Regions from separate parts of the Janibacter sp. Y6 genome, predicted to be linked through region 1. Evidence: predicted binding sites of a transcription regulator. Region 1 holds the regulator's gene; each other region holds the start of a gene.
The links. The regulator LexA, encoded in region 1, represses DNA repair genes until DNA is damaged. The targets are predictions, from matches to a motif close to TCGAACANNTGTTCGA.
Positions count from the first base shown of each region.

Region 1 (2,196 bases):
GCAAGACCCGGCGAGCCCCCGGGCGGGGAGGCCCGAGATACCGGGCGACACGCCGGTGCCAGGCCCCGCCGACGGCCGGCGGGGACAGCACGACGGCCGCACCCGGTGGAGGTGCGGCCGTCGCCGTCGCCCGGGTCGGGTCGAGGGACCCGGGTGGTCTGGTGATCCGTCGAGACGGTCAGCGCGTCGGGATGACGAGCTCCTGGCCGGCGTGGACGAAGGGGGTGCTCAGCGCGTTCTCCGAGCGGATGGCCGAGACGGCCGCGCTCGTGGGGACGCCGGGCATCTGGCTGGCGGCGACGTCGCTGAGGGTCTGCCCCTGCTCGACGGTGACGGTCGTGGCCGCAGCGGCCTCGCCGCCCGCGGTCGCGATGCCGGTGCCGAGCGCGAGCAGCGCCGCGACGGCGATCGTCGTGAGCGCGAGGCGACCCCGCCGGGTCACCCGCAGCTCGGTGGGGACGTCGGTCCCCGTCGGCACGGACACGAGGTGGCGCTCGGCCCGGCGCGGGTCGCGCAGCGCCGAGGGCCGGGCAGCGTGCTGCGGGGCCTGGACGGTGAGTGCGCTCATGGTCTCCTCCTGGTCGTCTGGTCGAACCGGTGTTCGACGAGGCGTCTGCACGATGTCTAGCACAGGTGTTCGAGCGAGAACAAGACACGCTCGAACATGTGTTTGATCTAGACCGGGCCGAGCACTACCGTCGGCCACACGGGAGAGACAACCAGCGAGCACCGACAACGCTGTCCTCCCCCGCAGGAGCAGGCCACCAGCCGCCCCCTCACGGGTCGCGGCGCGAGCGAGACAGCGAGGGGCGCGATGAGCGAGGACAACATCCGCACGTTGCCGGTGCGGGACAACGGCGAGGGGCTGACCGCCCGGCAGGTCAAGGTCCTCGAGGTGATCCGCAGCGCGGTCGCGACGCGGGGCTACCCGCCGAGCCTGCGCGAGATCGGCGACGCGGTCGGGCTGACCAGCCCGAGCTCGGTGGCCCACCAGCTGACCGCGCTCGAGCGCAAGGGCTACCTGCGCCGTGACCCCAACCGGCCCCGCGCCATCGAGGTCGTCTCGCCCGAGGCGTCCCGCTCCCCCGAGGGCGACGCGCAGACGCACGACATCGCCGGCTACCGCGGTGGCGCCAGCCCCCAGGACCCCGACGCGACGGGCAGCGGCGACGCCCACCCCGCCGCGACGTACGTGCCGGTGCTCGGCCAGATCGCCGCGGGCGTGCCAATCGTCGCCGAGGAGAGCGTCGAGGAGGTCTTCCCCCTGCCGAAGCAGGTCGTCGGCGAGGGCTCCCTCTTCCTCCTGCGCGTCGTCGGCGACTCGATGATCGAGGCCGCGATCTGCGACGGCGACTGGGTCGTCGTGCGCCAGCAGCCGACGGCCGACAACGGCGACATCGTCGCGGCGATGCTCGACGACGAGGCGACGGTCAAGACCTTCAAGCGACGTGACGGCAAGGTGTGGCTGCTCCCCCACAACCCCGCCTTCGAGCCGATCGACGGCGACCACGCGACGATCCTCGGCAAGGTCACCGCGGTCCTGCGCCGCATCTGAGCCTGGCGCGCCGCCCCGGCCGGACGGGCCCGCCCTGCACGGGGCGGGCCCGTCGCGCGTGACGGGGCCGCTCAGCCGACCTCGGTGCTCGCGCGCACCAGGGCGTCCAGGCTCGTGTCGAGCGAGCCGTCGACCCGGTGGGTCGCGAGGTCGTCACCGCGCGTGCGTCCCCTCGTGATGATGACGACCGGCGTGCCGAGCTTGGCGGCCCGCCGCACGAACCGCAGGCCGGACATCACCTGCAGGCTCGACCCGAGCACGAGCAGGCTCGGCGCCGCCTCCGTGAGCGCGAAGCAGTGCTCGACCAGGGGCTTGTCGACCGACCCGCCGAAGAAGACGACATCGGGCTTGAGCATGTCGGACCCGCACACGAGGCAGAGCGGCGCCTCGAAGGCCTCGACCTCGACCTCCTCGAGGCGCACGTCGCCGTCGGGTCGGATCTCGTCGCTGTCCGCGTCGAAGCCGGGGTTGCGCTGCGCCATCCGCTCGTCGAGCGCGGCCCGGGCCTCCCGGGCGCCGCACGCGAGGCAGACCACCTCGGCCAGGCTCCCGTGCAGCTCGACGACACCGGTGCTGCCGGCCGCCTGGTGCAGGCCGTCGACGTTCTGGGTGATGACGCCGCCCACCTGACCGCGCTCCTG
Region 1 covers NZ_JAKLYZ010000001.1:669,864-672,059, forward strand. The annotation lists gene L6241_RS03095 (LysM peptidoglycan-binding domain-containing protein) at 179-568, opposite strand; gene lexA (transcriptional repressor LexA) at 815-1,555, shown strand; gene L6241_RS03105 (NAD-dependent protein deacetylase) at 1,627-2,196, opposite strand, start outside.

Region 2 (2,196 bases), on a different contig from region 1:
GGAGGTCGGCCAGGGCGAGGCCGCGGCGGTGCTGCCAGTCGAGCTGGTCGACCCGGGTGTCGCCGGTGAGGGCGGCGAGGTCGCTGGGGGCGGTGCCGACGGCGCCACCGCTCGTTGCCCTGCGGCGCGGGGCGGTCATGGCGTCGATGACCTTCTTGAGGATGATGCCGCTGGCCCAGGGGACGGTGAAGTGACCGGTCATGGTGCCGTCGGAGTTGTCCTTGATCCAGAAGGCTGCCGCATCGACCGCGCGGGCCTCCTCGTCGGCGAGCACGGACTCCTCGTGGGCGTCGACGACGTCCTGGTCGGGCTCGACGGTCTCGAGGACGCGTCTGGCGGCGATCCGCAGCTTGGCCGGTGCCCGGTTGACCGCGAGCAGGAGGAGCTCGGCTTCGCAGGTGCGGCGCTGTTCGGGGGTGAGGGTGTCGGGCAGCTCGGCCATCGCGCCGGTGATGACGCGGGCGTGCTCGGCGCTGATCCGCCCGTCGTCCAGAGCGGCCGCGGTCTGCGCGAGGTCTGGCTCGGGCGGGGGAGCGACGAGGCTCAGCACCCCGTCGCCCGCGGCGGCGGCGGTCGGGTCGTCCGCGCTGGGAGCCGTCGGCGCGCTGAGGGCGGCGGCCAGGCGGACGTCGCGCGAGGCGGGCCGCCTGTCGCCGTTCGTCGTCTGCGCGAGCCACGCCCCGGTGTCGGTGTGCCCGGTGCGCTCGGCCACGCGCACGGAGTCCGCGCGGGCGACGAGGCGCAGCCGCGCGGAGTCGACGCGCCGCGCCAGCCGCTCGACCTCGGCCACGTCTGCTCGCAGTACCCGACCTGCCGTGCGATCGTCACGAGCGATCGCCTCAAGAAGCCGGTCGACTCCTGCGTGGACCTCGTCGAGGAGTGCCGGCACACCCCCTTCGCCCGGGTGGGACCCGGGATCTGGGAGCTGCGGCATCGTCGCCATGGCTCCACAATATCGAACAGGTGTTCGAACAGGCCAGGCCCTGTCGACGAACGGTCGACGGCCCTAGCCTGGGCGCACCCGACCCAGGAGGACCGATGAGCCCGAGCCCCGACCCCGGCCGTGAGCGGCAGAGCCAGATCTACCGCGACGGGGTGGTCGGCGACCGGCCGGCGGTGCCGACCCACGCCGCCGGGCTCGAGGAGGCGGCCGAGTCGGCGATGAGCCGCCGCGCCTGGGCCTACGTCGCGGGCGGTGCGGGTGAGGGGCGCACGATGCGCAACAACCGCGAGGCCTTCGACCGGTGGGCGATCGTCCCCCGGATGCTCGCCGGTGCGGCCGACCGTGACCTCTCCCGCACCGTCCTCGGGACGCGGCTGCCCGCCCCCTTCGCCCTCGCGCCCGTGGGTGCCGGTCAGCTCGTCCACCGCGACGCCGATCTCGTCACCGCACGCGCGGCGGCCGCGACCGGCATCCCCTACGTCTTCACCAACCAGGGCGGGACACCGCTGGAGGAGACGGCGGCGGCGATGGGCGCGACGCCGCACTGGATGCAGCTCTACTGGAGCACCGACGAAGGTCTCGTCGACAGCCTCATCGGCCGCGCGGAGGCGGCAGGCGCGGAGGCGCTCGTCGTCACGCTCGACACGACCGTGCTCGGCTGGCGACCGCAGGACCTCGACCTCGGCTCGCTCCCCTTCGCCCGAGGTCAGGGGATCGGGCAGTACACGAGCGACGAGCACTTCATGGGTCTCGTCGACCAGCGGGTGGACACGGCGGCGAAGGGGGAGCCCGCCGAGCGCCCGAAGGTCACCCCGTCGGCCATCCGGTCGTTGCTGTCGATCACGCGGCACCACCCGGGACGGCTCCGCGACAACCTGCGCTCACCGCGGCCGCGTGCGGCGGTCGAGACCTTCCTCGAGACCTACTCGAACCCGCGGCTGTCGTGGGACCACATCGCCACCCTGCGAGACCGGACCACGCTGCCGGTCGTGCTCAAGGGGATCCTGCACCCCGACGACGCGCGCCGCGCCCTCGACCTCGGCGTCGACGGCATCGTCGTCTCCAACCACGGCGGGCGGCAGGTGGACAGCTCCATCGCGTCGCTGGACGCACTCGTGCGGGTGCGCGACGCCGTCGGGCCGGACGCGACGGTGCTCATGGACAGCGGGATCCGCACGGGCGCGGACGTCTTCGTCGCGCTCGCCCTCGGGGCCGACGCCGTGCTGCTCGGGCGGCCGTACATGTACGGGATG
Region 2 covers NZ_JAKLYZ010000010.1:39,504-41,699, forward strand. The annotation lists gene L6241_RS16105 (DUF222 domain-containing protein) at 1-790, opposite strand, end outside; gene L6241_RS16110 (alpha-hydroxy-acid oxidizing protein) at 1,039-2,196, shown strand, end outside.
Region 2: a site for LexA is predicted at 956-971, ahead of L6241_RS16105 (DUF222 domain-containing protein). Genes of this name have one in related genera too.

Region 3 (2,196 bases), on a different contig from region 1:
GCATCCGCACGCCCCACGCGTGCAGCTGGTCGCGACGGCGCCGGATGACGTCGCGGTTGAAGCCCATGAGGAAGCGCACCTCGTCGGGCGAGCGGCGCCAGTTCTCCGTCGAGAAGGCGTACGCCGACAGATGGGTCACCCCGATCTCCAGCGCCCCGGCGACGACGTCGAGCAGCGCGCCCTCGCCGGCCTCGTGCCCCTTCGTGCGGGGCAGCCCGCGCTCGTTGGCCCACCGGCCGTTGCCGTCCATGACGACGGCGACGTGACCGGGCACGAGCTCGGCCGGGACCGGCGGCGCGGTGACCCCGGTCGGGTGCGCGAAGGGGGTCTCGTACCGTCTCGTCGTCATCGCGTCCTCGTCATCGGGTCGTCGGGGGCGGGCGCCCTCGGGGGCTGGGGGGTGCGGTCGACCAGGCCGAGGGAGCGCACGCCCCGCTCGAGGTGCCACTGGAGGAAGGCGGCGGTCAGGCCGCTCGACTCGCGCCGCGCCGGCATCGGCGAGGCGTCGGCATGGGCCCAGTCGCCGGCGAGGAGCGAGGCCATGAGCGCCGTCGTCGCCGGCGCGGGTGCGCTCGCCCCCGGCGTGCGGCACTGCGAGCAGACCGAGCCGCCCGCGGCGATCTGGAAGGCGCGGTGCGGGCCGTCGGCGCCGCACCGGGCGCAGTCGTGCAGGCTCGGCGCCCAGCCCGCGACGGCGAGAGCGCGCAGCAGGTAGGCGTCGAGGACGAGCGAGGAGTCGTGCTCGCCGGCCGTGAGTGTGCGCAGCGCCCCGCACAGCAGGTGGTACTGCTGGACGCTGACCTCGTGCTCCTCCGTGAGCCGGTCGGCGGTCTCGAGGATCGCGGCGGCCGCGGTCCAGTCCGAGTAGCGGCTGGCCAGGGTGTGGCCCCACGAGTCGACGCCGACCGCCTGGGTCACGGTGTCGAGATTGCGACCCTCGTAGCACTGGACGTCGACGTGCATGCCCGGCTCGAGGCGGGCGCCGAAGCGGGACTTCGTGCGGCGGACCCCCTTCGCCACCGCGCGGACCTTGCCGCGACCGCGGGTGAGCATCGTGATGATGCGGTCGGCCTCGCCGAGCTTGTGCGTGCGCAGCACGACACCGGTGTCTCGGTACAGGGGCATGCGTCCATTGTCCTACGAGCCGCCGACGGCGCCCGCCGCCGCGCCGCACCTCGTCGCTGGTCGAGGTGCGAGGGCGCTCAGCGCCCGAGCCTCGAGACCACCCGCGCCGTGAAGGGGTCGCGCAAGCACCTCGAACACCTGTTCGATGCACTTGCTATCCTCGTCTCGTGAGCGCGCTGCAGCCCAGCCTCTTCGACGACGCGGAGCGGCCGACCCTCGCCCCGGTCGACCCGCGCCGCACGACGCTGGACCGGGGGGCGTGGGTCGACCTGCACCCGGGCTGGGTGAGCGGGGGCGACACGGTGCTCGACGACCTCGTGCGTGACGTGCCGTGGCACGCCGAGCGCCGCCAGATGTACGACCGCGTGCTCGACGTGCCCCGCCTGACGAAGTTCTACGGCGAGCACGAGCCGCTCCCCCACCCCCTCGTCGCGCAGGCGCGCACCGCCCTCAGCGCGCACTACCGCGACGAGCTGGGCGAGGACTTCGTCACGGCGGGCCTGTGCCTCTACCGCGACGGGCGCGACTCCGTCGCCTGGCACGGCGACCGCATCGGGCGCAGCCGCGAGCAGGACACGATGGTCGCGATCATCTCCCTCGGCGCGCAGCGTGTCCTCGCCCTGCGCCCGCGCGACGGCGGCCCGTCGACCCGGCTGCCCCTCGGCCACGGCGACCTCGTCGTCATGGGCGGCTCGTGCCAGCGCACGTGGGACCACAGCGTCCCGAAGGCTGCCGCCGTGAGCGGCCCCCGGATCTCGATCCAGCTCCGCGTGCGCGGGGTGCGCTGATCGACGCGAAGGGGGCGTGACCGGATGACCGGTCACGCCCCCTTCGTCGTCGGCCGACGGGTCAGACGGTGTCGCGCTCCGCGCGGTTGACCGCCGAGAGGATCGCGCGCAGCGAGGCCTTGACGATCGACTCGTGCAGGCCGACGCCCCACAGGACGCGGTCGCCGACGGCGCACTCGACGTACGCGGCGGCGCGGGCGTCGCCACCTGCCGACAGCGCGTGCTCGTGGTAGTCGAGGACCCGCACGTCGACGCCGATGGTGCCGAGGGCGTCGGTGAAGGC
Region 3 covers NZ_JAKLYZ010000003.1:444,481-446,676, reverse strand. The annotation lists gene L6241_RS09720 (isoprenyl transferase) at 1-349, opposite strand, end outside; gene recO (DNA repair protein RecO) at 346-1,125, opposite strand; gene L6241_RS09710 (alpha-ketoglutarate-dependent dioxygenase AlkB) at 1,302-1,913, shown strand; gene leuA (2-isopropylmalate synthase) at 1,975-2,196, opposite strand, start outside.
Region 3: a site for LexA is predicted at 1,256-1,271, ahead of L6241_RS09710 (alpha-ketoglutarate-dependent dioxygenase AlkB). Genes of this name have one in related genera too.

Region 4 (2,196 bases), 340 kb from region 1:
GTGCGGTCATCGCGTCGATGACCTTGCCGAGGATGGCGCCGGCGGCCCAGGGGACGGTGAAGTGCCCGGTCATGGTGCCGTCGTGGTTGTCGCGGATCCAGAAGGCCGACTCGTCGCGGGCGTGCTGCGCTTCGGCGGCCAGGACGTCGTCCTCGTGGGCGTCGACGACGTCCTCGTCGGGTTCGACGGCTGCGAGGACGCGGCGTGCGGCGATCCGTAGCTTGGCCGGTGCCCGGTTGACCGCGAGCAGGAGGAGCTCGGCCTCGCAGGTGTGGCGCTGCTCCTGGGTGAGTCCTTCGGGCAGGTCTGCCATCGCGGTGGTGATGACGCGGGCGTGGTCGGCGCTGATCCGCCCGTCGTCGAGGGCAGCGGCGGTCTGCGCGAGCTCAGCCTGCGGCTGTGCGGGTGGCGTGGTGGTGGGGCCGGCGCCGACGAGGGTCAGGCCGGGGGAGTCGTCCTGCGATGGGGGCTCGATGGTGCTGGGTGCGGTCAGGGCGGTGGCCAGGCGGACGTCGCGTGAGGCCGGTCGTCGGTCGCTGTTGGTGCTCTGGGCGACCCAGGCTCCGGTGTCGGTGTGCCCGGTGCGCTCGGCCACGCGCACGGTGTCGGCGCGGGCGACCAGGCGTAGCCGGGCGGCCTCGACCCGTCGGGCGAGGCGCTCGACCTCGACGAGATCAGCACGCAGCGCCCGCCCGGCGGTGCGCTGGTCGGCTGCGATCGCGTCCTGCAGGCTGTCGATGACGGCGTGGGCCTGCTCGAGGAGGGCTGGCACGCGGCTCTGGCCCGGTGTGCCCGGGTCGAGGAGCTGCGGCATCGTCGCCATGACCCCACGCTATCGAACAGGTGTTCGAACGGGCCACGTCTTGTCGGTGAACGGTCAGCAAGGGTTTCGAGGCGCGGTCCCCCAGGTTTCGAGGCTCAGGCCCAGGGGGCCTTCGCACCTCAACCACCAAGGGGCCTGCTGGTTGAGGTGCGAAGGGCCCGCTAGGGCCCGAGCCTCGAAACCGGCCTTCGCACCTCAATCACCACGGCTGTGCTGATCGAGGCGCGAGGAACGAGCCTCGAGACCACCCCAGGTGTCAGATCGCGTAGTCCTCGCCGTGCGTCCCCGAGATCATCCCGGCGCCGACCGTCGCCCCGGTGGCGGGGTCGATGAGGATGAAGGACCCGGTCGACCGGATGTCCGCGTAGGGGTCGACGACGAGCGGCTGAGCGAGCCGCAGCGTCACCGAGCCGATCTCGTTGAGCTCGAGCGTGCTCGCGTCACGGTCGCGCTCGAGCGAGTTGATGTCGAGGCGCGAGCTCACGCCCTGCACGACGGCGCGCACGGTGCGGGTGGTGTGCTTGAGGAGCAGCTTCTGCCGCTCGTGCAGCTCGCCGGTCGCCATCCACGACACGGTCGCCGTCAGCTCTCGCGTCACCTCGGGCTCGTGCTCGCCCGCGCCCGCGATGAGGTCGCCTCGCGAGACGTCGACGTCGTCCGACAGTCGCAGCACGACCGACTGCGAGGTGACGGCCTGCTCGAGCTCCTCACCGAGGACATCGATGCCGGCGATCGTCGTCCGCATGCCGCTCGGCAGCACGACGACCTGCTGCCCGACCTCGAAGGTCCCCGCCTCGACGCGCCCGGCGTACCCGCGGTAGTCCCGGTACTCGCCCTGCTGCGGCCGGATGACGTACTGCACGGGGAAACGTGACGGCACGCCCCCTTCGCTGCCGAGGTCCGAGGCCGTCTCGACGGTCTCGAGGTGGTCGAGCAGGCTGCCGCCGCTGTGCCACGGCATCGCGTCGCTGGGGGTGACGACGTTGTCGCCGGCGAGCGCGCTGATGGGGAAGGCGCTGGTCGTCGGCACGTCGAGCCGGCCGGCGAAGTCCTCGAACTCGTCGCGGATCTGCGTGAAGACAGACTCGTCGTAGCCGGCGAGATCCATCTTGTTGACGACGAGCGTGATGTGCGGGACCTGGAGGAGCGACAGGAGCACGGTGTGCCGGCGCGACTGCTCGGTGATGCCGTGACGGGCGTCGACAAGGACGAGCCCGAGGTCGGCCGTCGAGGCGCCGGTCACCATGTTGCGCGTGTACTGGGCGTGCCCGGGGGTGTCGGCGAGGATGAACTTGCGCCGCGGCGTGGAGAAGTACCGGTACGCGACGTCGATGGTGATGCCCTGCTCACGCTCGCTGCGCAGACCGTCGGTG
Region 4 covers NZ_JAKLYZ010000001.1:1,011,819-1,014,014, reverse strand. The annotation lists gene L6241_RS04705 (DUF222 domain-containing protein) at 1-823, opposite strand, end outside; gene L6241_RS04700 (sulfate adenylyltransferase subunit 1) at 1,080-2,196, opposite strand, start outside.
Region 4: a site for LexA is predicted at 836-851, ahead of L6241_RS04705 (DUF222 domain-containing protein). Genes of this name have one in related genera too.